One region of the Streptomyces sp. UF-297 genome, then DNA from elsewhere that is predicted to be linked to it. Evidence: riboswitches for the same ligand, from Rfam matches in the RefSeq annotation. Region 1 holds a riboswitch; each other region holds the start of a gene.
What was found. Region 1 has a riboswitch for cyclic di-AMP ahead of AC4IJH_RS04555 (C40 family peptidase). Riboswitches for the same ligand answer to the same signal wherever they lie in the genome.

Region 1 (7,153 bases):
CGTGGCCAACGCCAAGCTCGACACCCAGCTCGCCGGTCTCAGCTCCGGCGCCGACGACTTCGCCGACCGCGCCAGCCGTACGCAGGAGCGCATCGACCTCAAGGCGCGCCAGGCCGCGGAGAAGAAGCGCAAGGCGGAGGAGGCGGCCCGCAAGGAGGCGATGCGGCCGAAGTTCCTGCTGCCGGTCAAGCAGCACGGGCTGAGCGCGTACTACGGGCAGGCGGGGGTCAACTGGATGTCCGTGCACTCCGGGATCGACTTCCCGGTCAGCTATGGCACGCCCGTGATGGCGGCGACCGACGGCACGGTGCGGACGCAGTGGAATCCGGCCTACGGGAACATGGCGATCGTGACGGCGGCCGATGGGACGGAGACCTGGTACTGCCACCTGAGCAGCACGCGGGTCCGGTCCGGGTCGGTCAAGGCCGGTGATCCCATTGCCTATTCCGGCAACTCCGGCAACTCCACCGGGCCGCACCTGCACTTCGAGGTCCGCCCCGGCGGGGGCTCCGCCATCGACCCCCTCCCCTGGCTCCGCAGCCACGGCCTCGACCCGACGTAATCCCCCTTCGCCCTCCGTTGTGGGCAGGCGTTCCGCCCTTGCGGAACGCCTGCCCACAACGTGCGAAGAGGCTAGAGCTTCTCCACCGGGGCGTAGCGGAGGAGCAGACGCTTCGGCTTTTCCGCGCCGAAGTCGATCGTCGCCTCCGCGTTGTCCCCGCTGCCCTTGACCGCGACGACCGTGCCGAGCCCGAAGCTGTCGTGGGTGACGCGGTCGCCGATCGCCAGCGACACCACCTCGCGGTCCTTGGCGCGGCGCGTGGCGAACCCGCTGGGGCCCGCCTTCGTACGGGAGGAGGACAGCGAGGAGACGGAGGACGAGGAGCCGAAGCCTCCGCCGCCGGTGCCCGAGAGGGCGCCCATGGACGCGGAGGGCGTGGCGGGCCCGGTCCGCTTCCACTGGACGTACTGGTCGGGAATCTCCTCCAGGAAGCGCGAGGCCGGGTTGTAGGACGGCTGCCCCCACGCGCTGCGCATCGTGGAACGGGTCAGATAGAGCCGCTCGCGGGCGCGCGTGATGCCGACATAGGCCAGCCGGCGCTCCTCCTCCAGCTCCTTGGTCTGGCCCAGCGCGCGCATGTGCGGGAAGACGCCGTCCTCCATGCCGGTGAGGAAGACGACCGGGAACTCCAGGCCCTTGGCGGTGTGGAGGGTCATGAGCGTGATGACGCCGCTGCCCTCCTCGTCCTCGTCGGGGATCTGGTCGGAGTCGGCGACCAGGGCGACCTGCTCCAGGAAGTCGGCGAGGGTGCCGCCCGCCGCGGCGCCACCCGATTCCGCGGCGTCCCCGCCGCGGTCCTGCTCGAACTCCAGGGCCACGGCGGCGAGTTCCTGGAGGTTCTCGATCCGGGTCTCGTCCTGCGGGTCGGTGGAGGCCTGGAGCTCGGCGAGATAGCCCGTGCGCTCCAGCACCGCCTCCAGGACGGTGGCGGGCCCCGCGCCGGACTCGACGATGGTGCGCAGCTCCTCCATGAGGACGTTGAAGCGCTTGACGGCGTTGGCGGAGCGGGCCGCCATGCCGTACGCCTCGTCGACCCGGCGCAGCGCCTGCGGGAAGCTGATCTTCTCGCGCTGGGCGAGGGCGTCGATCATCGCCTCGGCGCGCTCGCCGATGCCGCGCTTGGGGACGTTGAGGATCCGGCGCATCGGGACGGTGTCCTCGGGGTTGGCCAGCACCCGCAGGTACGCCAGGATGTCGCGGACTTCCTTGCGCTCGTAGAAGCGCACACCGCCGACGACCTTGTAGGGCAGGCCGACGCGGATGAAGACCTCTTCGAAGACACGGGACTGGGCGTTGGTGCGGTAGAAGACCGCGACATCGCCCGCCTTGGCGTCCCCGGCGTCGGTGAGCCGGTCGATCTCGTCGGCGACGAACTGCGCCTCGTCGTGCTCGGTGTCGGCGACGTAGCCGGTGATGGACGGGCCCGCGCCGGCGTCCGTCCACAGGTTCTTCGGGCGGCGGTTCTCGTTGCGCTCGATGACGGCGTTGGCCGCGGACAGGATCGTCTGCGAGGAGCGGTAGTTCTGCTCCAGCAGGATCGTGGTGGCGTCCGGGTAGTCCTCCTCGAACTGGAGGATGTTGCGGATCGTGGCGCCGCGGAAGGCGTAGATGGACTGGTCGGCGTCGCCGACCACGCACAGTTCGGCGGCCGGGGTCTCGGGGGTGTCCGGGCCGACCAGTTCGCGTACGAGGGTGTACTGGGCGTGGTTGGTGTCCTGGTACTCGTCCACGAGGACGTGCCGGAAGCGGCGGCGGTAGTGCTCGGCGACATCGGGGAAGGCCTGCAGCAGGCTGACCGTGGTCATGATGATGTCGTCGAAGTCCAGGGCGTTGGCCTCGCGCAGCCGCGCCTGGTAGAGGGCGTACGCCTGCGCCAGGGTCTTCTCGAAGCCGTCGGCGGCCGTCCCGGCGAAGGTCTCCTCGTCGATGAGCTCGTTCTTGAGGTTGGAGATCTTCGCGCTGAAGGACTTGGGCGGGAAGCGCTTGGGGTCCAGATCCAGATCGCGGCAGACCAGGGCCATCAGGCGCTTGGAGTCGGCGGCGTCGTAGATCGAGAAGGAGGAGGTGAAGCCGAGCTTCTTGGACTCCCTGCGCAGGATGCGTACGCAGGCGCTGTGGAAGGTGGAGACCCACATGGCGCTCGCGCGCGGGCCGACCAGCTCCTCGACGCGCTCGCGCATCTCGCCCGCGGCCTTGTTGGTGAAGGTGATCGCGAGGATCTGGCCGGGGTGGACGCCGCGCGCGCCGAGCAGATGCGCGATGCGGTGGGTCAGCACCCGGGTCTTGCCGGAGCCGGCGCCGGCCACGATCAGCAGCGCGCCGCCGCTGTGCACCACGGCGGCCTTCTGCTGGTCGTTGAGGCCCTCCAGCAGCGCGGCGGGGTCGACGGCGGGCCGGGCCGCGCCGTCGCGGTAATACGTCTCCCGGTCCACGGGCGCGTCGAAAGCGCCCCCGAAGAGATCCGCCGGGATCTCCTCCTGGCTCGGACCACCCTCGTCCTCGGGAGGGGGCGGGGGTCCCTCGTCCTTGGGGTCGAGGTCCGCCAGGAAGCTGTCGTCAAAGAGGCTGCTCATCGCTCACCGAGTCTAGGCCGCCCCGGTGACAACCGGCTGCGGAGTCGGCGAACCGGCGTCCCGAACGCGACATCCCGGTCACCGTCGCGGCCGACCGCGCCAAGGTCACGAAAAGGTTTCGGGCATATCGAACATCAGCCTTCACAGGGGCCTCAGAAGTTGGCTAGCGTGCTCGCCCGGGCAGCCCGTCCCTCCGCGGTCGACAGCGTCCGCACGGGCCGCTCCCGCCGAGTCCGGCCCTGCCCCCACAGCATCCGGAGCCGGGGACCCACCATGCGCAACCGGGGCGAATCGGCCACCGTACGGAGCCTCGTACGGACCGTAGGGCACGCCTTCCGAGGGGCACACCCCCAGACCGCCCGAGCCCGACAGCTAACCCGGTAGGCGGTCCACGGAAGGAGTCGCCGGCCTTGGCGTCGCACCGCAAGCCGCGCACCCGAATACTCACCTCGTCCGGCAGCCGTACCGCCGCCGGGCTCACCACCGCCGCGCTGGCCTCCCTCACGCTGCTCTCCCAGACCGCGAACGCGGCCCCCGCCGAGCCGCGGCAGAGCATCGAGGAGGTCAAGGAGAAGGTCGACGGCCTCTACCGCCAGGCCGAGGTGGCCACGCAGCAGTACAACGGCGCCAAGGAGCGCACCGAGCAGCAGCGCCACAAGGTCGAGGGCCTGCTCGACGAGACGGCGCGGCGGACGCAGAAGATGAACGACGCCCGGCGGCAACTGGGCACCTTCGCCTCCGCCCAGTACCGCACCGGCGGGCTGAACCCCACGGCGCAGCTGATGCTCGCCAAGGACCCGCAGCAGTTCGCCGAGCGCAGCCACCTCATGGAGCGGCTGACCGGGCGGCAGCAGCAGGCCGTCGCGGACTATCAGGAGCAGCAGACGGCGGCCGCGCGCCGGCGCGCCGAGGCGACCCGCAGCCTGGAGAAGCTCCAGGAGTCCCAGAGAGCGCTGCGCGAGTCCAAGAAGTCCGTGCAGGACAAGCTGGCCGAGGCCCGGCAGCTGCTGTCGCGGCTGACCGCGCAGGAGAAGGCGCGGCTGGCGGAGCTGGAGCGCAAGAAGGAGGCCGAGGCCCGGCGCAAGGCCGAGGAACTGGCCCGCAAACAGGCCGAGGAGGCCCGCAAGGAGCGGGAGCGGCAGCAGGAGCGGGAGCGGCAGCAGGAGGGCAACGACGGCGGCCAGGGGCCGGGCCGGACGGACGGCGGCGGGTCGGGGCAGACCGACGGCGGCGGTTCCGGGCAGACGGACGGCTCGTACGCGGCCAAGGCCGAGAAGGCGATCGCCTTCGCCCGCGCCCAGATGGGCAAGCCCTACGTCTGGGGCGCCACCGGCCCCAACTCCTATGACTGCTCCGGCCTGACGCAGGCGGCGTGGAAGGCGGCGGGCGTGGATCTGCCGCGTACCACCTGGGACCAGGTCAAGGTGGGCCAGCGGGTGTCCACCAGCAGCCTCAAGCCCGGTGACCTGGTGTTCTTCTACAACGACATCAGCCATGTCGGGATGTACATCGGCGACGGCAAGATGATCCACGCGCCCAAGCCCGGCGCCAGCGTCCGCGTCGAGTCGATCTACTACATGCCGATCTACGGGAACGTACGGCCCGCGTGATACGGCCCGCGTGATACGGCCCCATGAACGACGAGTGCCCCGGACCGCTCAGCAGTCCGGGGCACTCGGCCGAAGTCAGGGGCGGGACCTCACGTCCACAGCACGGCGATGAAGATGTTGACGACCGTCAGCAGGCCCACGGCGCCGAAGAGCGGCTTGTCGATCTTCTCCTCGTCGCGCTTGACGTAGACCAGGGCCAGCACGACCACCAGTACGGCCAGCTTGATGCCGATCTTGATGTTGTTGACGGTGTGGTCCTGGGCCTGGTTGAGGCCGACCAGGGCGATGCCGGTCACCAGCATCGTCAGCGCGCCGTGCAGCATGGCGGGCGTGAAGCGGGCGGTACCCGCGCTCATCGCCTTCATCTGGGTCAGGAAGCCGCCGAGCAGCGAGGCGATGCCGATGATGTGCAGGCCGACGAAGACATGGGTTACTACGTCCATAGTGCGCGATCGTATCCGCCTCATAGCACCGCCCTCCCGGCGGGGCCGCAATGATCGGGACTTCGGTCAGCGCGTGGGCGCCACCGCCCTCATGCCGTAGGGCTCTTGGTCAATCGCCATCACCCGGCGATCGAAAGCGGGCAATGGCGGCCAACCGCGTCCTCACCCGTGACGGTCAGGTTTAGCGTCCTCGTCCAGGCGGTCGACTCCCCACCGTCGCCGGACTCCGCCCCGGCGGCCGTCGACCGCTTCGCCGAGAGGAAAGGCGGCGGCCCGCTCCCCCTGTTACGGGCCGCCGCCGGACCCACTCGGGGACCCACCTGGCCCGCCAGGGCCCGCACGGCCCGTAAGGGAAGGAAGTGACGGCCACCGTGGCGTCGCACCGCAAGCCCAAGCAGCAGCACCCGCTCACCGGCAACAGCGCTCGTACGGCCGTGACACTGGCCCTCGCGAGCGCCGCCACCGCCACCGCGTTCGACGGTGCGGCACACGCCGCGCCCGACCCGACCCCGTCCCAGGTCAAGGACGTCAAGAGCACCGTCGACCGGCTCTATCAGGAGGCCGAGGTCGCCACCGAGAAATACGACGGCGCCAAGGAGCAGGCCGACAAGGCCCGCGAGGACCTGGACCGGCTCCAGGAGGAGGCCGACCGCAGGACCGAGAAACTGAACTCCGCCAAGGCGGAACTGGGCAGCATGGCCGCCACGCAGTACCGTTCCGGCGGCGTGGACCCCACCGTCCGGCTCGTGCTGTCCGCCGACCCCGAGCACTACCTGGAGGGCGCCGCCGCCCTGGAGCGGGCGGGCAACCGCCAGGCCGCCGCCGTCAGCGAGTTCAGCCGCCGCGTGGAGGGCGTACAACAGCTGCGCGACCGGGCGAAGGCCAAGGTCACCGAGCTCAACGACACGCGCGCACAGCTGCGCAAGCACCGGGTCACCGTCGTGCGCAAGCTGGACGCCGCCGAGAAGCTGCTGGACCGGCTGACCGACGAGCAGCGGCGGCAGATCGAGAGCCAGGATGCCGAGGGGGCCCAGAAATCCCGGGCCGACCGCGACGCGGGCCGCGCGCGGCTGCGCGCCCCCAACGCCCGCGCCGCCGAGGCCATTTCGTTCGCCTACGGGGCGCTGGGCAAGCCGTACGTCTGGGGCGCCACCGGCCCCTCCGCGTACGACTGCTCGGGCCTCACCCAGGCCGCCTGGCGCGCCGCCGGGGTGTCCCTGCCGCGCACGACCTACACCCAGATCAACGCCGGCTCGCGCGTGGACCGCTCCCAACTCGCCCCGGGCGACCTGGTGTTCTTCTACTCCGGGGTCAGCCACGTCGGGATCTACATCGGCGGCGGGAACATGATCCACGCGCCACGGCCGGGGGCGCCGGTGCGGGTGGCCCCGATCGACATCATGCCGTTCGCGGGGGCGACCCGGCCGGCGTAGGCGCGGCGGGCCGGGCGGACCCGCCGCCCGGCCCCGGTCCCAGCCGCCCGGCCCCGGCTCGCGCCTCAGCTCACGGTCAGATCCCCGTCGGGAACGTCCTGGACCGTCACCACCGCGCGCGGGACGCCCAGCCCCTGGGCGACGGCCGCCGCGATGCCGTCGGGGTCGGGCTTCGTCGGGTACGGCACCTCCTCGCCCTCCCCGTAGCTCTCCACGGCCTTGGTCAGATAGCCGGGGTGCCAGGCGCCGACAGCCCCCTTGACCTCCACCGCGCGCACGTGCCGGGCGCCGACCCGCTCGCGCAGGGCGGGCAGGATCCGGTCGGAGCGGTACTCGCCGGGCACCTGGAACAGGCTGATGTGCGCGCCGACCAGGCCGCCGCCCTCCAGGCGCAGCGTCACCGTCAGGCAGCTGGTGACGCTCGGGTACAGCAGCGTGCCGCCCGGCCCCGCCTCGTCGACCTGGCCTTCGGTGATCCTGACCGGCTGGGCGGCGGTGACTCCTGCCGGTATCTGCCGCACCTCGGCGGCCT
Region 2 (7,153 bases), on a different contig from region 1:
CTCCTTCTACTTCAACTGCCGATGCTGGTTCAACAACGCTTCACTGTCCGCACCATTGTGGCCCGGCCCACTGACAACGCCGACCACGACCCTCCCCGCCCCGCGCGGCGCGGGGCGGCTTCCCCTCGTAAGGAGGGGCTTGACCGGGAACTTCGCCAAGGTCCGACGCGCTTGCATACAGTGACAGAACCTCATCGCAAGCGGATCGAAGGGACGTACATGCCCATGGGTCACACGGCCACGGAAAAAGCCGGCTCCGGCGGCCTGACAGCAACCGAGCACCGGCTGGCCAATGGCCTGCGCGTGGTGCTCTCCGAAGACCACCTGACCCCGGTCGCCGCGGTCTGCCTGTGGTACGACGTCGGTTCGCGCCACGAGGTCAAGGGCCGAACCGGCCTGGCCCACCTCTTCGAGCACCTGATGTTCCAGGGCTCCGCGCAGGTCGAGGGCAACGGTCACTTCGAACTGGTCCAGGGCGCGGGCGGCTCCCTGAACGGCACCACCAGCTTCGAGCGCACCAACTACTTCGAGACCATGCCCGCCCACCAGCTGGAGCTCGCGCTGTGGCTGGAGGCCGACCGCATGGGCTCCCTGCTGACCGCTCTTGACGAGGAGTCGCTGGAGAACCAGCGCGACGTCGTCAAGAACGAGCGCCGCCAGCGCTACGACAACGTCCCCTACGGCACGGCCTTCGAGAAGCTGACGGCCATGTCCTACCCGGACGGACACCCCTACCACCACACCCCCATCGGCTCGATGGCCGACCTGGACGCCGCCTCCCTGGAGGACGCGCGCGCCTTCTTCCGTACGTACTACGCGCCCAACAACGCCGTCCTCTCGGTCGTCGGCGACATCGACCCCGAGCAGACCCTGGCGTGGATCGAGAAGTACTTCGGCTCCATCCCCTCCCACGACGGCAAGCAGCCGCCGCGCGACGGCTCGCTGCCCGACGTCATCGGCCAGGAGCTGCGCGAGGTCGTCGAGGAAGAGGTGCCCTCGCGCGCCCTGATGGCCGCCTACCGCCTGCCCCAGGACGGCACCCGTGAGGCGGACGCCGCCGACCTGGCGCTGACCGTGCTCGGCGGCGGGGAGTCCTCCCGCCTCTACAACCGCCTGGTGCGCAGGGACCGCAGCGCGGTCGCGGCCGGCTTCGGCCTGCTGCGGCTGGCCGGCGCGCCCTCGCTGGGCTGGCTGGACGTGAAGACCTCCGGCGGCGTGGAGGTCCCCGACATCGAGCGGGCCGTGGACGAGGAGCTGGCCCGCTTCGCCGAGGAGGGCCCCAGCCCCGAGGAGATGGAGCGCGCACAGGCCCAGCTGGAGCGCGAGTGGCTGGACCGGCTGGCCACCGTCAGCGGCCGCGCCGACGAACTGTGCCGCTTCGCCGTGCTGTTCGGCGACCCGCAGCTCGCCCTGACCGCGGTCCAGCGCGTACTGGACATCACCCCGCAGGAGGTGCAGGAGGTCGCCAAGGCCCGGCTGCGCCCCGACAACCGCGCGGTGCTCGTGTACGAGCCGGTCGCCGGCGCCGGTGCGGACGCCGACGAGAACGACGACGAGGAGGCGGCGAAGTGAGCGACGCCGTGACCAGCACCATGACCTTCCACCCGCAGCCGCAGGCCGGCGCGCCCAAGCCGTGGGCCTTCCCGGCCCCCGAGCGCGGGCAGCTGCCCAACGGGCTGACCGTGCTGCGCAGCCACCGCCCCGGCCAGCAGGTCGTCGCCGTCGAGGTCAACCTCGTCGCGCCGCTGGACGCCGAGCCCGAGGGCCTGGACGGCGTCGCCACGATCATGGCGCGCGCCCTGTCCGAGGGCACCGACAAGCACGACGCCGAGGAGTTCGCCGCCGAGCTGGAGCGCTGCGGCGCCACCCTGGACGCGCACGCCGACCACCCCGGCCTGCGGGTCTCCCTGGAGGTGCCCGCCTCCCGCCTGGACAAGGCGCTGGGCCTGCTGGCCGACGCCCTGCGCGCCCCGGCCTTCGCGGACAGCGAGATCGAGCGCCTGGTGGGCAACCGCCTGGACGAGATCCCGCACGAGCTGGCCAACCCCGCCCGGCGCGCCGCGATGGCCCTGTCCAAGGAGCTCTTCGCGGCCACCTCCCGGATGTCCCGGCCCCGCCAGGGCACCCAGGAAACGGTCGAGCGCATCGACGCGGCCGCCGTACGCGCCTTCTACGAGGCCCATGTACGGCCCGCCACCGCGACCGCCGTGATCGTCGGCGACTTCACCGGCGTGGACGTGGACCAGGCCCTGGCGGACTCCCTCGGCGCCTGGACCGGCTCCACCGCCGAGCCCGTCGCGGCCACGCCCATCACCGCGGACGACACCGGCCGCGTGGTGATCGTGGACCGCCCCGGCGCCGTACAGACCCAGCTCCTGATCGGCCGTATCGGCGCCGACCGGCACGACCGCGTCTGGCCGGCCCAGGTGCTGGGCACGTACTGCCTGGGCGGCACGCTCACCTCCCGCCTGGACCGCGTCCTGCGCGAGGAGAAGGGCTACACCTACGGCGTGCGCGCCTTCGGGCAGGTGCTGCGCTCCTCTGGGGACGGCACGGGCGCCGCGATGCTGGCCATCAGCGGCTCGGTCGACACCGCCTCCACGGGCCCCGCGCTGGAGGACCTGTGGAAGGTGCTGCGGACCCTGGCGGCCGAGGGCCTGACCGACGCCGAGCGCGATGTGGCCGTGCAGAACCTCGTCGGGGTCGCCCCGCTGAAGTACGAGACCGCCGCCGCCGTCGCCGGGACGCTCGCCGACCAGGTCGAGCAGCACCTCCCGGACGACTTCCAGGCGCAGCTGTACGCACGGCTGGCGGAGACCGGCACGGTCGAGGCGACCGCCGCCGCCGTCAACGCCTTCCCCGTGGACCGGCTCGTCACGGTCCTGGTGGGCGACGCCTCCGAGATCGCCGAGCCCGTGCGGGCGCTGGGCATCGGCGAGGTGACGGTCGTCAGCAGCTGACGCCACCGCCGAGCGGACGCGGGGCCCGGGGTGCGAGCGCACTCCGGGCCCCGCGTTTGTCCCATTTGTTGGCGCTGGTTGCTTGTTGCCCATGTGGCGTACGGCACAAAGCACGGGTTCTGTTTGCCGATTGAAAGACGGGCCGTTTAGCGTCAATCCCGCTGTCCGTCAGATGTGAGCCGCACCCGCGGCGCCGGGCAGCCATCGCCGAGTCCCCGTACGGCGCGAGCCAGGGGAGCCGGGGACCCACCGTCCCCTGGGGTGAATCGGACTCCTTCCAGGAGGAGTTCGTAGGAGACCTTCCTGCTCCGAACCCGTCAGCTAACCCGGTAGGCGAGAAGGAAGGAAAGGACGAAGCCAGCACATGGCCTTCACCCGTGCCACCGGGAAGCACCGCCGTCCGAGCCGTACCGCTCGTACGACCCGCAACATCGCCGGCATAGCCACGCTCGCCGCCTCCGGCGTCGTCGCCTCCGTCGCCTCCCCGGCCATGGCCGCCACCGCGGACGACAGCGCCCAGGACACCGGCACCCTGAAGACCATCGTCATCAGCGACGAGATGGCCGACGTGGTCGCCGAGCAGGCCGACGCCCAGCGCGAGGCCGCCGAGGCCGACGCCGCCCGCGAGAAGATCGAGGCCGAGGCCGCCCAGCGCGCCGAGGAGGCCAAGCGCAAGGCCGAGGCGAAGGCCAAGCAGGAGCGCGAGGAGAAGGAGCGCGCCGCCCGTGAAGCGGAGCGCAAGCGCCTGCTCTCCTACAACGCGCCGATCGAGGGCTCCTACGTCTCCACCCAGTACAAGGCCTCCAGCGGCCTGTGGTCCTCCGGCAGCCACACCGGCATCGACTTCCACGCCGCCACCGGCACGTCCGTGCACGCGGTCGGCTCGGGCACCGTGGTCGAGGCCGGCCCGGGCGGTGCGTACGGCAACAACATCGTCATCAAGATGAACGACGGCACCTACACCCAGTACGGCCACCTGTCCTCCATCGGCGTCTCGGTCGGCCAGACCGTCACCCCGGGGCAGCAGATAGGCCTGTCGGGCGCCACCGGCAACGTCACCGGCCCGCACCTGCACTTCGAGGCCCGCACCGGCGCCGACTACGGCTCGGACATCGACCCCGTCGCGTACCTGCGCTCGCACGGCGTCAACATCTGAGGCGAACAGCCCCGGCGCATTTCGCGTCCTTCCCCCGACCCCGGCCGGCAGCCCTGCCCGCCGGGGTCGGGGCATTTCGGCGCCGCCGCGTCAGGCCGCCCTCTTCATGGCCAAAAAATATCCATGAATTCACCGGCCCCATGAAAAAGCCGGGCCCTTTCGAATAGAGTCTCAAATTGCCGTCGAGCGGCGGTGTTTCCACGGGATTACGGCGGAGGCGCGGACGATGCGAGGCTCGGTTCCCGGTGACAACGGTGCTGGCGTTCCGGGAGCGGCGAACGCCCCGGGAATTCCCGGGCACGCGGTGTGCGCGGCCATCCGCGACGACATCGTCCGCGGTGCCCTGGCGCCCGGCAGCCGCCTGATCGAGGAGCTGCTGGCCGGCCGCTACGGCGTCTCCCGCGTGCCCGTACGCGAGGCCCTGCGCACCCTGGAGTCCGAGGGCTTCGTCACCACCCGCCGGCACGCGGGCGCCGTGGTGGCCGAGCCCACCGAGCAGGAGGCGGCCGATCTGCTGGACGTGCGCGCCCTGTTGGAGCCGATGGGCGCGGCCCGCGCCGCCGCCCGCCGCACCGAGGCGCACCTGAAGGTGCTGCACGGCCTCGTACGCCTGGGCCGTGAGCGCGCCCGGCACGGCGGCCACGGGGCCGACCTGCGGCGCCTGGACGCCTGGTTCCACCAGACGCTGGCCCAGGCCTGCGGCAGTACGAGCCTGACGGCGCTGCTCACCCAGCTCCGCCGCAAGATCGACTGGATGTACACGGTGGACCCCGCCCGCCTCCCGCCCCCACCCGCCCAAGGAGGCGCCGCGCGCCGCGAATTTCTCGCAGCGCGCGAGGCGGAGTCCTGGCGCGAGCACGGGGCGCTGGTGGACGCGGTGACCCGCGGGGACGCGGAGCGGGCGCGGGCCCTGATGGCCGCGCACATCGAGCGCTCGCTGCCCGCCCACCGGCTGCGGCGGCCGGTGGCCCACGGCGCTGTGAGGGAGCCGAAACACCCCGTCAACACGGCGCGCGTCCGCACTTAACAATGCTGCCGTATACAACACGGAGGAATCGAGGAATTGCTGCGCCGTGCGCATTTTCGGCACGAAGCTTTTGCCGCACAGTGCTTTCGCCGTGCCGCGTTCCCGCACCATTCGGCGTGCCCGGAAGTGAATTCATCCGGCGCGGTGTGCAATGCGGTGTTCCGGTGTGTGCGGTGGGAAAACGAAGCGGCCCCGGCGCGGCTGCCGTGGTCCGGCTGCCGCGGCGGGGCCGCGCACGCTGAGGTCGAGAAGGGCTCAGACGGTCTCCGGGAGCTCCTCGAGGCCCTCGGCGACGAGCTTGGCCAGACGGTCGAGCGCGGCGTCGGCACCCTCGGCGTCCGAGGCCAGGACGATCTCCTCGCCACCCTGGGCGCCCAGGCCCAGGACCGCCAGCATGGAGGCGGCGTTGACCGGGTTGCCGTCGGCCTTGGCGATCGTCACGGGGACGCCGGAGGCGGTGGCCGCACGGACGAAGATCGAGGCGGGGCGGGCGTGCAGGCCCTCGGCCCAGCCGACATTGACGCGGCGCTCAGCCATGGTGGTGCCCTTCAAGTCGTTACGGTTGTCTAGACCAGTCTCTCATGCGGACGGGAGTGCTCCGGTAACCCGCTCGCCGTGATCCCGCCGACCCTGCGCCCTCCAGAGTGCCTGCCGCGCCCCTCGGTCGCATGCCGAGCCGCGGTACCCGGCGCAGCGGGCGGCGGCCGTGACGTACTGCGGCCCCGATGCGCCGCCGCACCGCCCCTCGCCGCCCCCGGCCCGTACGCTTGCCGCATGCAGACCCCGTCGGACCACGCCTACCCGACCCACTGGGAAGCCGACGTGGTGCTGCGTGACGGCGGCACCGCGCGCATCCGTCCCATCACCCCCGACGACGCGGGGCGCCTGGTCTCCTTCTACGAGCAGGTCTCCGACGAGTCGAAGTACTACCGCTTCTTCGCGCCCTACCCCCGCCTGTCCGACCGCGATGTGCACCGCTTCACCCACCACGACTACGTCGACCGGGTGGGCCTGGCGGCCACGGTGGGCGGCGAGTTCATCGCCACCGTCCGCTACGACCGCATCGACGAGCGCGGACTGCCCGCCAAGAGCCCCGGCGACGACCAGGCCGAGGTCGCCTTCCTCGTCCAGGACGCCCACCAGGGCCGCGGGGTGGCCTCCGCGCTGCTGGAGCACATCGCGGCCGTCGCCCGCGAGCGCGGCATCCGCCGCTTCGCCGCCGAGGTGCTGCCCGCCAACACCAAGATGATCAAGGTGTTCACGGACGCCGGCTACACCCAGAAGCGCACCTTCGAAGACGGCGTCGTCCGCCTGGAGTTCGGCCTGGAGCCCACCGAGCAGTCCATGGCCGTGATGCGCGGCCGGGAACAGCGCGCCGAGGCCCGCTCCGTCCAGCGCCTGCTCGCCCCCTCCTCCGTCGCCGTCATCGGCACCGGCCGCGCCCCCGGCGGCGTCGGCCGCACGGCCCTGCGCGGCCTGCTGGACTCCGGCTTCACCGGCCGGGTGTACGCGGTCAACCACGCCTTCCCCGAAGACACCGCCCGCCTGGACCCCGAGGGCGTCGAGGCCGTCCGCTCCGTCGGCGAGATCTCGGGCCCCGTCGACCTCGCGGTGATCGCGGTGCCCGCCGCCCACGTACCCGACGTCGTCCGCGACTGCGGCGAACACGGCGTCCAGGGCCTGCTCATCCTCTCCTCCGGATACGCCGAGGCAGGCCCGGAAGGCCGCGAGCGCCAGCGCGCCCTGCTGCAGCAGGCCCGCTCCTACGGCATGCGCCTGGTCGGCCCCAGCGCCTTCGGCCTGATCAACACCGCGCCCGCCGTCCGCCTCAACGCCTCCCTGGCCCCCCGGATGCCGGGCGCCGGGCGCATCGGCCTGTTCACCCAGTCCGGCGCCATCGGCATCGCCCTGCTCAGCGGCCTGGACCAGCGCGGCCCCGGCGATGGCGGCCTCGCCGGGATCTCGACCTTCGTCTCGGCGGGCAACCGCGCCGACGTCTCCGGCAACGAC
Region 3 (7,153 bases), on a different contig from region 1:
CGCCGCGATGGCCTTCATCCTCCTGTTCGCCGGCTTCGAGACCACCGTCAACCTGATCGGGAACGGCACGTACGCGCTGCTGCGCAACCCCGGCCAGCGCGAGCGGCTGCAGCGGGCCCTGGCGGCGGGCGATCAGGCGCTGCTGGCCACCGGCATCGAGGAACTGCTGCGCTACGACGGCCCGGTGGAGCTGGCCACCTGGCGGTTCGCCACCCAGGACCTGACGCTGGGCGGGCAGCGCATCGCCGAGGGCGACCCGGTGCTGGTCGTGCTGGCCGCCGCCGACCGCGACCCCGAGCGCTTCACCGCGCCCGACACCCTGGACCTGTCCCGCCGCGACAACCAGCACCTCGGGTACGGGCACGGCATCCACTACTGCCTGGGCGCGCCGCTGGCCCGCCTGGAAGGACAGACGGCGCTGGCGACGCTGCTGACCCGGCTACCCGATATCCGACTTGCCGCACAACCGGATGATTTGCGCTGGCGGGGCGGCCTCATCATGCGGGGGCTGCGGGCCCTCCCGGTGGAGTTCACTCCCCCTCAGAAGTGACGGGTCGTCAGCGGCGTGACCTTTGCGTGATCTCCACTACACCGGCTTGAGACCGTCACGGCCCGCCGCTACCGTCAGCCAACTGAGGGCCTGCGCCCGAACCCCGGCCGGGCGCGCGCCACCCGGCACGCACGCTCGCCGCGTTGCCGAAATGCCCTAGTAGCTCCGCTACGAGGACATCCCGGCGCCTTGCGATCGCACGCACCAGAGGGCGCACGCTGATCCGACCGGGGTGCAGACGCAGGCTCTGGCGCCTGCGCCCGAACCCGGCACAGGTTCGGGCGCGGCCTCCGACAACTCAACCGCCGCTCGAAAGGCAACCGCATGCGCTCCGGGAACGGACGACACCGCCGCCCCCGTCAAGCTCCGGCCATCTTCGTCACGGCGGGAGTGACCGGCGCGGGCATCGCCCTGCCGCTGTTCGCGGCGAGCGGCGCCCAGGCCGCCGACACCGCGACCTGGGACCGCGTGGCCCAGTGTGAGAGCGGCGGCGTGTGGAGCGCCGCCGGCAACGGCTTCTACGGCGGGCTCGGGCTGACCCTGAAGAAGTGGGAGCAGTACGGCGGCACCGCGTACGCCGCGCGCCCCGACCTGGCCAGCCGCTCCCAGCAGATAGCCGTGGCCGAGACGATCCTGGCCCACGAGGGGCCGGGCGCCTGGTCGAGCTGCGCCGCGGGCGCCGGGCTGGTCAAGGGCGGAAAGGGGCCGGAGGTCGACCCGGGCGGCACGCACACGCCCGCGCCCTCGACGCCGTCCCCTTCTTCCCCCTCTTCCCCTTCCTCTCCTTCTCCCTCCCCTTCCCCTTCTTCCCCCGGTGGGCCGGGGGAGCCGGGTGAGTCGGGCAGCACCGGCAGGACCGGCGGGTCCACAGGCTCCGAGGGCCGCGGCGGCCAGGACGGCGCCGGTCGGGACTCCGGTTCCGGTTCCGGCTCCGAGTCCGGTTCCGGTTCGGGTTCCACCGACCCCGGTACGGACCCGAGCGCTCCCGCCACCCCGTCCCCCGACCCGTCCCCCACGCAGACCGACCCCGCCACCCCGCCGCCCGCCAAGGGCAAGCACCGCGGCGACGCGGACCCGCGCGAGGACACCGGCGCGGGCCGCGACACGGACCGCGGCACGGGCCGGCACGCGGGCGGGGACGGCCGTACGGGCGAGCAGGGCCGCACGGGAGAGGGGCGCGGCGGCGACGGGGGCGGCCGCTCCGGCGGCGGCGAGCGGCACCCCTCGCGCGGCGGTGACGCCGGGCGCGGCGGGGCGGGCTCCGAAGGCGGCTACACCGTACGGTCCGGTGACAGCCTGTCGGCCATCGCAGCGGCCCATGAGGTGCCCGGAGGCTGGCCCGCGCTCTACGCGGCGAACGAATCGGTCATCGGCTCCGATCCCGACCTCATTCACCCAGGTCAGAGCCTCGATCTGGACCCCGGATCAAGGTAGTTAGAGGCCCTTTGCCCGTTTTGGCGAAAGTGAGACATGGGTCTCGTTCGGTGCTGGCGTGTCCCGCGCGTCCGTTGTTTCCAAACCGCGCCCGACCTGCGGAAATGTGAGCATCCTGTGATCAAAAGCTGTCAACTGGCCTCAGAAGTAGGGGTTTGAACAGGCCGGGTGTTCCTGTTTACGGTCATCACCGCTCGCCAAAGCGGGCCCTTGGATCACACGCCTAATCCTGCCGGTGATCCGAGGCAGTCGACGCGCAAGCGCCGAAGGCAGGAGCGGGGGACCCAGGTAAGTGCCGGTCCGACCGGCTTGGGGTGAAGCCGTGTGTGAAGCACACACGGCCGGGCAACTCACACGGCCCGAACCCGACAGCTCACCTCGTAGGCGTCGGTGAGGAAACGAACCATGCTTTCTGCCAAGGGCAAGCACCGTCGTCCGTCCAAGGCCGTCCGCGTCGCCACGCTGGCCGGCGTCGCCGGTGCCGCTGTGGCCGTGCCGCTGATGGGCGCCACTTCCGCCAACGCCGCTTCGGTCTCCACCTGGGAGAAGGTCGCCCAGTGCGAGTCCGGCAACAACTGGTCGATCAACACCGGTAACGGCTACTACGGCGGCCTGCAGTTCTCCAAGTCCAGCTGGCTCGCCGCGGGCGGTGGCAAGTACGCCCCGACCGCCAACCTGGCCTCCAAGAGCCAGCAGATAGCCGTCGCCGAGCGCCTGCTCCAGATCCAGGGCCCGGGTGCCTGGGCCTGCGCCCCCGGCACCGGTCTGTCGAAGGGTGGCCCCAAGGCCAACGTCGACGCCTCCGGCAGCTCCGCCAAGAGCTACACCGCGCCGAAGAAGCAGAAGGCCGCCCCGCAGCCGCAGCGCCACGTCGAGAAGCAGGCCCCCAAGGCCAAGACCCCGGCCCCGGCCCCGACGACCCAGGCCGCGCCGAAGAAGTCGACCGGCAAGGGCAACTACACCGTCAAGTCCGGTGACACCCTCTCCAAGATCGCGGCTGCCCACGGCACCAACTGGAAGAAGATCTACGAGAACAACAAGTCCGTCATCGGCGGCAACCCGAACCTGATCTTCCCGGGCCAGAGCCTCAACGTCTGAGACCTCTGAGGCGCCCTGGCGCCACCCCCGTCCCCGTCCCCCGACGGAGACTCCACGGGCCCCGAAATTTCCGGAGATCCGCGCGCACGGCGGTGTGTACGGACCCGGAACCGGGGCACCCGAGGATCCGGGAAACCGCTCTTCCCGCGAGACAACCCCGCCCGACGCGTACCTCCCCCGAACGCGTCGAGGCGGGGTTTCTCCGTTGCCGGGGCCGGGCCCTGCCGCCCCCGCACCTGGTCGTCACCCAGCGGCTACCGGATATTTCTCCGTTCAGCGAACAATGCACCCATCCATCCCGTGAACAGGGCCTTTGGCCCTGTTTTCGTCCCACGGGCCGGGCGGTGGGCGAGCGAAGCCGCCGCAGGCCGTTAGGCTCGTGCTGCAGAACTTCAGACACCCATGAAGGAGACAACGTGCCGTCCATCGACGTCGTCGTAGCTCGCGAGATTCTCGACTCGCGAGGCAATCCCACGGTCGAGGTCGAGGTCGGCCTCGACGACGGCAGCACGGGCCGTGCCGCCGTTCCGTCCGGCGCCTCCACCGGTGCCTTCGAGGCCATCGAACTCCGCGACGGCGACCCCAACCGCTACGGCGGCAAGGGCGTCGAGAAGGCCGTCCTGGCCGTCATCGAGCAGATCGGCCCGGAGCTGGTCGGCTACGACGCCACCGAGCAGCGCCTGATCGACCAGGCCATGTTCGACCTGGACGCCACCGACAACAAGGGCTCGCTGGGCGCCAACGCCATCCTGGGCGTCTCCCTGGCCGTGGCGCACGCCGCCTCCGAGGCCAGCGACCTGCCGCTGTTCCGCTACCTGGGCGGCCCCAACGCGCACGTCCTGCCCGTCCCGATGATGAACATCCTCAACGGTGGGTCGCACGCCGACTCCAACGTGGACATCCAGGAGTTCATGATCGCCCCGATCGGCGCGGAGTCCTTCTCCGAGGCGCTGCGCTGGGGCACCGAGGTCTACCACACCCTCAAGAAGGTCCTGAAGGCCAAGGGCCTGGCCACCGGCCTGGGCGACGAGGGCGGCTTCGCCCCCAACCTCGGCTCCAACCGCGAGGCCCTGGACCTGATCCTGGAGGCCATCAAGGAAGCCGGTTACGCCCCCGGCCAGGACATCGCGCTCGCGCTGGACGTCGCCGCCTCCGAGTTCTACAAGGACGGCAAGTACCTCTTCGAGGGCAAGGAGCGCTCCGCCGCCGAGATGACGGAGTACTACGAGGAGCTCGTGGCGGCCTACCCGCTCGTCTCCATCGAGGACCCGCTGTTCGAGGACGACTGGGCCGGCTGGAACGTCATCACCGAGCGCCTGGGCACCAAGGTCCAGCTCGTCGGCGACGACCTGTTCGTCACCAACCCCGAGCGCCTGGCCCGCGGCATCGAGGAGAACTCCGCCAACGCCCTGCTGGTCAAGGTCAACCAGATCGGCTCGCTGACCGAGACCCTGGACGCCGTCGAGCTGGCCCAGCGCAACGGCTTCAAGTGCATGATGTCCCACCGCTCCGGCGAGACCGAGGACGTCACCATCGCCGACCTGGCCGTCGCCACCAACTGCGGCCAGATCAAGACCGGCGCCCCGGCCCGCTCCGAGCGCGTGGCCAAGTACAACCAGCTGCTGCGCATCGAGGAGATCCTGGACGACGCGGCGGTCTACGCCGGCCGCTCCGCCTTCCCGCGCTTCAAGGGCTGACACGCACAGCAAGTGAGGCGCCCTGCGCGTTTCAAGGGCTGACCAAGGCCGACCCGTAAAAGGTCTTAGCCTCCGTACGTCCCCGCCGACGGTCCCGTACCGTTGCCGGGGACGTACGTGCGTCAGGGATACAGGGACTTCAGGGGAGGCCACGTGCCCGCGGACCGGTTCTCCACCGCGACCAGGCTCAAGGCGCTCGGCGAGCAGGCCGCGGCCAAGGTCTACCGCGCCCGCGCCCCGCGCCGCGGCCGTCTCACCGGCCGGGCCGCCCTCCTCGCGCTGGTCCTGTGCTCCCTGGTGGTCGCGCTCGCCTATCCGATAAGGCAGTACGTCTCGCAGCGCTCGGAGATCGCCGAGCAGCGCGAGAAGGCGGAGCAGGCTCGCCACAAGGTCGAGGACCTGCGCGAGGAGAAGGCGCGCCTCAAAGACCCGGCCTACATCGTCCAGAAGGCGCGCACGCACCTGCACTTCGTGATGCCGGGCGAGACCGGCTACATCGTCCCGGACGGCTCCGGCGACGGTAGGCACCGCAAGGGCGAGGGCGCCGAGGAGCGCCCCTGGCACGACGTCCTGTTCGAGGGGCTGGACGCCGCCGACAAGTAGCCGCCCGGCGCCGTACCCTCGTAGATCCCGTACCCCTGCCGGCGTCGCAGCCGGCACCACACCGAAAGCGCACATGGACACCCCTCCGCCGCAGACCGAGCCCACCGAGCCCACCGACGCGGACATCGCCGCCTTCAAGGAGCAGCTGGGCCGCCCGCCGCGCGGCCTGCGCGCCATCGCGCACCGCTGCCCCTGCGGGCAGCCGGACGTCGTCGAGACGGCCCCGCGCCTGGAGGACGGCACGCCCTTCCCCACGCTCTACTACCTCACCTGCCCGCGCGCGGCCTCCGCGATCGGCACGCTGGAGGCCAACGGCGTGATGAAGGAGATGACCGAGCGCCTGGCGAGCGACCCGGAGCTGGCCGCCGCCTACCGCGCGGCCCACGAGGACTACATCCGGCGCCGGGACGCCATCGAGGTCCTCGAGGGCTTCCCCAGCGCGGGCGGCATGCCCGACCGTGTCAAGTGCCTGCATGTGCTGGTCGGCCATTCCCTGGCGGCGGGTCCCGGCGTCAACCCGCTGGGCGACGAGGCCATCGCGATGCTGCCCGAGTGGTGGAAGAAGGGGCCGTGCGTCGCGGCGGGCGGGGCTTGTGAAGGGGAGGACAAGTGAAGCGCGTCGCGGCCATCGACTGCGGTACCAACTCCATCCGCCTGCTCGTCGCCGACCTCGACCCCGAGACCGGTGAGCTGAAGGACCTGGACCGCCGGATGCGGATCGTGCGGCTGGGCCAGGGCGTGGACCGTACGGGCAGGCTGGCCCCCGAGGCGCTGCAGCGCACCTTCGAGGCCTGCCGCGAGTACGCCGCCGTCATCGAGGAGCTGGGCGCCCGGTCCGTCCGCTTCGTGGCGACCTCCGCCTCGCGCGACGCCGAGAACCGCGCGGACTTCGTGCGCGGCGTCGTCGACATCCTGGGCGTGGAGCCCGAGGTGATCACCGGCGACCAGGAGGCGGAGTTCTCCTTCACCGGCGCCACCAAGGAGCTCACCGGCAAAGAGGCTGCGGGCTCGCAGCGCCTTCCCGCGGAGGGCGGTGACGGGCGACGGGCGGGCCTGGCCAAGCCCTACCTCGTCGTGGACATCGGCGGCGGCTCCACCGAGTTCGTGCTGGGCGCGGACTCGGTGCGCGCGGCACTCTCGGTGGACGTGGGCTGCGTACGGATGACCGAGCGGCACCTCGTGCGCGACGGGGAGATCGTCGACCCGCCGACGCCCGGGGCGATCACCGCCGTCAAGGCCGATATCGCCGCCGCGCTGGACCTCGCCGAGCAGGCGGTCCCGCTGTCCGAGGCCCGCACCCTGGTCGGCCTGGCCGGCTCGGTCACCACCGTCGCGGCCATCGCGCTGGGGCTGGCGGAGTACGACTCCGCCGCCATCCACCACTCCCGCATCCCGCTGGCCAAGGTCCGCGAGATCACCGAGAGCCTGCTGGCCTCCCGTCACGCCGAGCGCGCCGCGATCCCCGTGATGCACCCGGGCCGGGTGGACGTCATCGCGGCGGGCGCGCTCGTACTGCTCTCGATCATGGAGCGGACCGGCGCCGAGGAGGTCGTCGTCAGCGAACATGACATTCTCGACGGCATCGCCTGGAGCATCGCCTGACGGCTGTGAGAAGGGCCGACAGGGCCCTTGGGGGACGGTCCGCGAGAAAAGTTCGTGAAATCCTTCACATGAAAAAGGCGCTCGTCGGCCGAACATTCCGGCCTTCGGGTCCTACATCGCGGGCCGTACGACCTCCCGACCCCGGAAATGCACTGTTTCGGGCGTGTTA
Region 4 (7,153 bases), on a different contig from region 1:
CTGACTGACCGTACGGCCGGTGTGAGGAGAGTAGGGACACACTTTGTGCCCCTACAGCTAGGCGGTCAATAGGCCGATTTTGACGGCTAGTTCGCTGGCGCGGCGGCGCTGGGAGGGGCTCTTCGACTCGGTCTCTTCCAAGAGGATCCGTCGGGCGTAGCCGTTGTAGCGGATGGTCTCGGGGGCTGCCTCGTATGCCTTGTTGAGGGCGGCGAGTGCTGCTTCGGGCTGGCTGTCGAGTTGGTATCCGCGGGCCTCTTCAATGCGGTGACGGGCACGGCGGGGGCGGGAGGGGATGGTCGAGTCGTCTGCGGCGGCTGCTTGGCGGACGCTCTCGCCGCCTGCGTGTAGTTCTACGGCGACGGTGACGGCGTGTGCTCCCATGATGGCGCGGGAGAAGGATGTTACGGGGTGGAAGTAGTGCGCGGGCAGGCGTTTTGCCATGGACTGCGCCGTGTCCCAATAGCGCCATGCCGTTCCCGTGTCACCGCGGCGTGCGGCTGTGTAGCCCGCCTCGAAGTGAAGGGCCCCGGTGATGGCCAGTACGTCGTCGTCGGCATCGGGCAGGAATGGTTCGAGGTAGCGGATGGTCGCAAGGTTGGCAGCATCGGCGGCGTCGAAGTGTGCGGGGCCGCTGTCTCGGTGGGCTTGGCCGGCAAGCCAAGCAGCGACTCCGATCGCGTGCGGGTCCTCGGATTCCTGCGCTGCAACCATCCCCCGCTCGACCACGCGCCAGAGCAGCGATGAGTCCGGTTGGTAGGCAATGAAGAATTGGCTCAGGCTGTAGACCTGCGAAAGCACCGACTGAGCAGCACGGCGCTCGTCCCCTGAATCGGCCTGGAATACGGCTAGTTGAGCGTCGTGAATCAGGTCCGGAAGCAGCTCGCCAATGACATCACGGTGGTTTGCTGTTGAATGGCGGGCCCGCCAAGCCTGGGAGAGTCGCTGCCGCAGGTGCGGCGTGGGCGGCGCCTCTCGCTGCATCGCGAAGGGATAGACGTTGATGGCATCCCGTACGTACGGGAGTCGTGCGTGGCCGGGGCCGGCGAACAGGGCGATCGGGGCCGACTGGTCGCCGACGAGTTCGGAGAGATTTCGTACCCGCAATGCCTCGGCGATCCTGAGGACCATGGGGAGCTTCGGCATGTGCAGCCGGCCTCCCTCTACCTGCTTTACCCAGCTGGGAGATTTTCCGAGGAGCCCCGCGAGAACGTTGCGGCTCATGCCTCGGCGAGTACGGAGTACCTGCATGCGCTGACCGAACGCGATCCGCTCGGCAGACAGTTCCGGAGTAGCGTCAGACGACACGTCCTGCCCCTCTCTGCGCAGCTCACATCATCGCCAGAGTACGGGTCCTGGCGGGACTTGTTGATGCAGTATCGATGCTTCTTGGGTGACGGCACGCGGGCTTGTGAGTGGGCCACGTAGGGTCGAAGCGAACGTTGTCCACTAATGGGGAGGTTGCGCAGATGGCTAAGGTTCCGGCGGCGGTTGTGGCTGCTACGGGGATTGTTGGTGGGTACGGGGTTGCTCGGGTGACCAAGAAGCGGCCGTTGGGGGGTGTGGCGTTGGCTGCGGCGGGGGCTGTGGCGGCGCGGGGGTGGCAGAAGAGTGCGGGGAATGCTGCGGCGGCTGCGTTGAGTGGCGTGTATGTGGCGGGTTTTGCCGGGTCGCATCCGTTGGCGAAGAAGATCGGGGCTTGGCCCTCGGTGATTGCGGTGGCGGGGGTTGTTGCCGCGACGTCATGGGTGGTTGCCGACCGTCGGGCCTGACACGTACGCAAGAGACGTGCGCGATACGTACGCGCGAGGGCGGCCGGATACCGATGGGTGTCCGGCCGCCCTCGTACGTGGGTGACGCCTTACGCGGAAGCCTCCGTGAGGAGGGCGAGGTCCGCGGAGGTGAGATTCAGGTCGAAGAGGGCCAGCAGGGCCGGGAGTTGGGTGGTGGTGCGGGCGCTGGCCAGGGGGGCGGCGACGGTGGGCTGGGCCGCGAGCCAGGCGAGGGCGACGGTGGAGAGTTCGGCGTTGTGGGCGGCGGCGACCGTGTCGAGGGCGGTCAGGACGCGGCGGCCGCGGTCGGTGGCGAGGTACTCGGCGGCCGTGGAGGAACGGGCGCTGTCCACGGAGGAGCCGGGGCGGTACTTGCCGGTGAGGAAGCCGGAGGCCAGGGCGTAGTAAGGGACGGTGGCGAGGTCGTGGCGGGCGGCCACGTCGGCCAGTTCGCCCTCGTAGGTGTCGCGGGAGACCAGGTTGTAGTGGGGCTGGAGGGCGACGTAGCGGGCGATGCCCTCGCGCAAGGAGAAGTCCAGGGCCTCCGAAAGACGGGCCGCGGAGATGTTGGAGGCGGCGATCTCACGGACCTTGCCGGCCTTGACGAGGTCGTCGAGGGCGGTGAGGAACTCCTCCACGGGGACGGACTCGTCGTCGTAGTGGGTGTAGTAGAGGTCGATGTAGTCGGTGCGCAGGCGGGTGAGGGACTCGTCCACCGCGGACTTGATGGTGGCGGCGGACAGGCCCTTGTGGTCGGGGAGCGCGCCGACCTTGGTGGCGATGACGACATCGGAGCGGTTGCCGCGCGAGGCGAGCCAGTTGCCGATGACGGTCTCGGACTCGCCGCCCTTGTTGCCGTCCACCCAGTACGAGTACGCGTCGGCGGTGTCGATGAAGTTGCCGCCGCCGGCGACGTAGGCGTCCAGTACGGCGAAGGACTCCGCCTCGTCCGCGGTCCAGCCGAAGACGTTGCCGCCGAGGGCGAGAGGGGAGACGGAGAGGGAGCCGATGGACCTGGGGGTGGGAGTCGGAGCCGGAGTGGTCGTCGCGGTCTGCTTACTCGTAGCCATGCCTTTGTTCAGCGAGGGGTGGGAGGGGTTTATTCCATTCCGTCGGAGCGCGCCCCAACAGGACATCGGTGAGCGCCGGTGAGCGCCGGTAAGCGCCGGTAAGCGCCGGTAAGCGCCGGTAAGCGCCGACGAGCGTCAGATGCCGATGCCGTGGCTGCGCATCCACGGTGCCGGGTCGACCGGTGCGCCGCCGCCCGGACGGATCTCCAGGTGGAGGTGCGGCCCGGTGACATTGCCCGTGGCACCGACGCGGCCGATCACATCGCCGGTGGCGACCTTCCCGGAGACGCGGACCATGGACGACAGATGGCAGTACCAGACCTCGGTGCCGTCCTGAAGGGTGAGCACGATGCGGTAGCCGTACGCGCCGGCCCAGCCCGCCTGCGTGATCGTGCCGGAGTGCAGTGCCTTGACGGGGGTGCCGGTCGGGGCGGCGAAGTCCTGTCCCGTGTGGTTGGCCGACCAGCGGTCGCCGGCCTGGCCGAAGCTCGCGGTCAGGGTGTACGAGGTGAGCGGGAGCGTGTAGCTCTTGGCCAGTTCGGCCAGGCGCTCGGCCTCGGCCTTCTTGCGGGCGGCGGCCGCCGCCTTCCGCTCGGCCTCGCGCTGGGCCTCCTTCTTGGCGGCCTCCTCGGCGGCAGCGGCCTTCTCCGCCTTGCGCTGCTTGTCGGCCGCCTCCTGCTCGGCCCGGCGCACGGCCGCCTGCTGCGCCGCCTCGCGCTCCTCCTGTGCGGCGGCGTCCTGCTGCCGTTCGGCCTGCTGCATGATGCGCGAGAGGAGGGCCGTACTGGCGTCGTGTCCCTGCGCCGCGGCCTCCGGGGAGACGCCCGGCTGGACGACCTGGCCGGAGGACGAAGAGGAACCAGAGGACGAAGAGGAACCGGAGGACAAAGAAGAACCGGAGGGCGAAGAAGGGGAGGAATCCGAAGCTTCCGGAGCATCGTCGGATATCAGGTCGCCGATGCCGGGCAGCGACTCCGCGTCCGGGAGCTTGGCCGCCATGGTGTCGGCGAGGCCGCCCAGGTCGGGCATGGATATCGGCACCGGCGGCTTGTCCTCGGCGGTGGCCATGCCGCTCGCGCCGACCGCCGCGATGACGCCGACGCCCAGGACCGTGCCGCTGCGGGCGAGTCCGCTGTTGCGCTGCTTGCCGACCCGGTGTCTGCCGCGTACGGGGCGTACGGACTCCTCGGTGGGGTTCCACTCCTCCCACGGGCCGTCCCCGGCGCCGGGAGCGCCGGCGTGGTCATCGGCGCCGCCGACGGCGAAAGGAGTGGCGGCGATGGTCGCCATGACCGCGGTGGACGCAGGATCCGAGAGGTCGGCGGGGCCGGTGGCACCGGCGGCGCGGGGCTCGAAGCCGTACGCGGACGAAGGCTCGGGGGCGGGCCTGTTGGACGCCACGGGGGCGCACTCCTTTCCTTCCTTCTCACCTACCGGGTTAGCTGTCGGGCTCGGAGCAGGAAGGTCTCCTACGGGCGGCCTCTGGTGGGAGAGGCGTCCGATTCACCCCAGGGTGGTGGTTCCCCGGTTCCCTCGGCACGGCTGGCGACGCAATGGTGGACGATGCGGCGGCTGATGGCGCGGGGACGCGGGACAGCAGTCGCGCATGGTGCACCTGATGCAGTTGGCAATCGCGCGTACGGGATTCGGCGTAGGCGCACGGTGCCGCCTCTTGCGACGGCTGGGACGACCGCGCTCCGTTATCGGACAGTAATAGACGGCGCGGTCGGATACCAAGCGTTCCCCGGAATCGGCCGCAGGTTTGGCAGGCATTTATGCTCCCAATACATCGCATACATGGGTGAGTTGGGGCGCGCATCCCAAACGATCTTCCCCGGATTGTGCACCAGTCGTTACGCGGAGGGGTGTATGGCAGTTACGGATCGTGAGGGCAGTAACGTCTGATCATGGTCGTCAACAGTGCGCAGGCAGTGGCGGATCGGTACCGGGACTTCTCCCGGCAGCAGGCGAGGGGGCAGTCCGAGGCGTACGAGGAGCTGACCGACCGGATCAGCCGGGACCAGGAGCTGTGCGATCTGCTCTCCGCCACGCTCCCCGACGGCAACAAGCAGCAGCCCAACCTCCTGCTCGCCGCGGTCCGTTACCTCGACGGCCCGCACGCCGAGCAGGGCCCGCGCGGCGAGGCCGCCTACCGGGGCTGGCGCGAGTGGACCGTACGCCACTGGGACGCCGTGCGCGAGGTGATGCTGCGGCGCTCCACCCAGACCAACGAGCCCGCGCGCTGCGCCACGCTCCTGCCGCTGCTGGCCCAACTCCCCCAGCCGCTCGCGCTGATCGAGGTCGGCGCCTCGGCCGGGCTGTGCCTGCACCCGGACCGCTACCGCTACCGCTACGACGACCGGCCGGAGTTCGGCGCGGCGGGCAGCCCCGCGGTCTTCCCCTGCCGTACGAGCCCGGGCACGCCCGTCCCCGACCGGCTCCCCGAGATCGTCTGGCGCGCGGGCATCGACCTCGATCCGCTGGACACCTCCGACCCCGAGGACGTGCGCTGGCTCCAGGCGCTGATCTGGCCGGGCGCGACGGACCTGCGGCGGCAGCGGCAGCTGGCGGCCATCGAGGCGGTACGCGCCACGGAAGCCGTACGGTCCGCGCGGGCCCCCCTCCTGGTACGCGGCGACCTCCTCGACGAGCTGCCCGCGCTCGCCGCCCAGGCCCCGCCCGAGGCGACGCTCGTCGTCTTCCACACCTCCGTGCTGACCTACCTGCCGCTGGAGCGCCGCGAGGAGTTCGCCCGGCTCGTACGGTCGCTGTTCGCGCGGCGGCCCGGGCACTGGATCTCCAACGAGCACCACAGCGTGCTGCCCTGGATCGCGGCCCCGCGCCCCGCGGAGGAGGGCCTGCTCACGCTCTCGCTCGACGAGCGGCCCGTGGCCCATACGGCACAGCACGGGCAGAGCATCCACTGGCTGCCCTGAGGCTGCGCCGCTGGCTGCCCTGCAGCGCCGCCCGGCATCAGACCTGCCGTGACGACCGCCCCTCCCCCTCAGACCGGCAGCGGCCGCCGCACCGCCAGCAGCGCCATGTCGTCCGCCGACTCCCCGCCGGTATGCCCGGCGACATCCGCCACCAGCGCGTCCAGCAGCGCCTCCGGGTCGGGGAAGCGGCGGCCGCGCAGGCGGACCAGGGGGTCGTAGAAGGTGCCCGTACAGTCGCGGGCCTCGGTGACGCCGTCCGTGAAGAGCAGCAGGGTGGCGCCCGCGGGGAAGGGCGTCTCCTCCGCCCGGTCCGGCCAGCCGGCCACCTCGCTCAGGCCCAGCGGCAGGGCGGGCTCGGCCGGTTCGAGGGCGGTCAGCCCGCCGTCCGCGCGCAGCAGCAGCGGCGCGGGGTGGCCGCGGTTCAGGACGCGCAGCGCGGCCCCCTCGTCGGCGGGGATCTCCGCCAGTACGGCCGTGGTGAAGCCCTCGAACTGGTCCAGCCCCTCGCGCCGGCCCCCCTCCCGCTGCAGCGCCCGCTCCAGCCGGGAGGCCACCGCCTCCAAGGTGGCCTCCTGCTCGGCCGCCTCCCGGAAGGCCCCGATGACGATCACCGCGGCCTCCACCGCCTCAAGTCCCTTGCCCCGTACGTCCCCGACGATCAGCCGGACGCCGTGCGGGGTGTCCTGCACCGCGTACAGATCGCCGCCGATACGGGCGTCCGCCTGCGCGGCCACATAGCGGGCGGCGACCGCGAGGCCCGCGATGCTCTCGGCGGGGGTCGGCAGTACGGCCCGCTGGGCGGCCTCGGCGATATCGCGTACGGAGGCGAGCTGGGCGTCGCTGAGGCGTACGACCCGGTTGATGCCCACGGCCAGGACGGCGACGACGAGGACGGTGACGGCCTCGGTGATGGACTCGTAGCTGTTGTGCCTGCCGTGGTAGACGAGCACCCAGTACTCCGACATCACGCAGACGAAGGCGATGGCCACGGTCGTACGCAGCGAGTACAGCGGGGCGGCCACCAAAGGGGCGGCGGAGAAGAAGGGCGCGGCCGTGTACTGGGGCGGCGTCGACAGGTCGAAGCTGAGGCCCGCGATGAGCAGGAGCGCGGGGAGCCAGCGGGCCATGCGGCGGCCGAAGGGGGACATACGGTCCCGCCGTGCGCGCCGCTCGCGGTCGCCCGCACGGCCGCCCGTACCGCCTCGCCGCATCCGCACCGGCCTCTTTCCCACTCCCGCGGGCCCGTCCTGACGAACCCCGCCGCTCACCGGCACCTCGCCTCCCAAGGCTTTCCGGTGGCGGCCCGGGCGGCGAATCGGCTTGGGCCGTACGGGTCATGCGGGGCGGGCCGCAGCGGCGGCGGGCCGCTTCAGCC

Region 2: another riboswitch for cyclic di-AMP. It lies ahead of AC4IJH_RS09195 (M23 family metallopeptidase); the one in region 1 lies ahead of AC4IJH_RS04555 (C40 family peptidase).
Region 3: another riboswitch for cyclic di-AMP. It lies ahead of AC4IJH_RS23805 (transglycosylase family protein); the one in region 1 lies ahead of AC4IJH_RS04555 (C40 family peptidase).
Region 4: another riboswitch for cyclic di-AMP. It lies ahead of AC4IJH_RS41715 (M23 family metallopeptidase); the one in region 1 lies ahead of AC4IJH_RS04555 (C40 family peptidase).

The regions. Positions count from the first base shown of each region.
Region 1 is NZ_JBSIBZ010000004.1:152,557-159,709, reverse strand. It holds gene AC4IJH_RS04565 (M23 family metallopeptidase) at 1-562, shown strand, start outside; gene pcrA (DNA helicase PcrA) at 634-3,135, opposite strand; cyclic di-AMP (ydaO/yuaA leader) riboswitch at 3,351-3,537, shown strand; gene AC4IJH_RS04555 (C40 family peptidase) at 3,546-4,745, shown strand; gene AC4IJH_RS04550 (hypothetical protein) at 4,835-5,188, opposite strand; gene AC4IJH_RS04545 (C40 family peptidase) at 5,560-6,621, shown strand; gene AC4IJH_RS04540 (hypothetical protein) at 6,687-7,153, opposite strand, start outside.
Region 2 is NZ_JBSIBZ010000011.1:14,594-21,746, forward strand. It holds gene AC4IJH_RS09185 (M16 family metallopeptidase) at 226-1,572, shown strand; gene AC4IJH_RS09190 (M16 family metallopeptidase) at 1,593-2,960, shown strand; cyclic di-AMP (ydaO/yuaA leader) riboswitch at 3,156-3,311, shown strand; gene AC4IJH_RS09195 (M23 family metallopeptidase) at 3,325-4,116, shown strand; gene AC4IJH_RS09200 (GntR family transcriptional regulator) at 4,421-5,143, shown strand; gene AC4IJH_RS09205 (HPr family phosphocarrier protein) at 5,399-5,680, opposite strand; gene AC4IJH_RS09210 (bifunctional acetate--CoA ligase family protein/GNAT family N-acetyltransferase) at 5,918-7,153, shown strand, end outside.
Region 3 is NZ_JBSIBZ010000044.1:12,199-19,351, forward strand. It holds gene AC4IJH_RS23795 (cytochrome P450 family protein) at 1-550, shown strand, start outside; gene AC4IJH_RS23800 (LysM peptidoglycan-binding domain-containing protein) at 875-1,984, shown strand; cyclic di-AMP (ydaO/yuaA leader) riboswitch at 2,236-2,386, shown strand; gene AC4IJH_RS23805 (transglycosylase family protein) at 2,390-3,082, shown strand; gene eno (phosphopyruvate hydratase) at 3,499-4,779, shown strand; gene AC4IJH_RS23815 (FtsB family cell division protein) at 4,933-5,382, shown strand; gene AC4IJH_RS23820 (DUF501 domain-containing protein) at 5,456-5,995, shown strand; gene AC4IJH_RS23825 (Ppx/GppA phosphatase family protein) at 5,992-6,984, shown strand.
Region 4 is NZ_JBSIBZ010000146.1:3,540-10,692, reverse strand. It holds gene AC4IJH_RS41730 (helix-turn-helix domain-containing protein) at 58-1,308, opposite strand; gene AC4IJH_RS41725 (hypothetical protein) at 1,470-1,772, shown strand; gene AC4IJH_RS41720 (aldo/keto reductase) at 1,862-2,842, opposite strand; gene AC4IJH_RS41715 (M23 family metallopeptidase) at 2,978-4,243, opposite strand; cyclic di-AMP (ydaO/yuaA leader) riboswitch at 4,255-4,400, opposite strand; gene AC4IJH_RS41710 (DUF2332 domain-containing protein) at 4,750-5,778, shown strand; gene AC4IJH_RS41705 (PP2C family protein-serine/threonine phosphatase) at 5,847-6,926, opposite strand; gene AC4IJH_RS41700 (CGNR zinc finger domain-containing protein) at 7,148-7,153, opposite strand, start outside.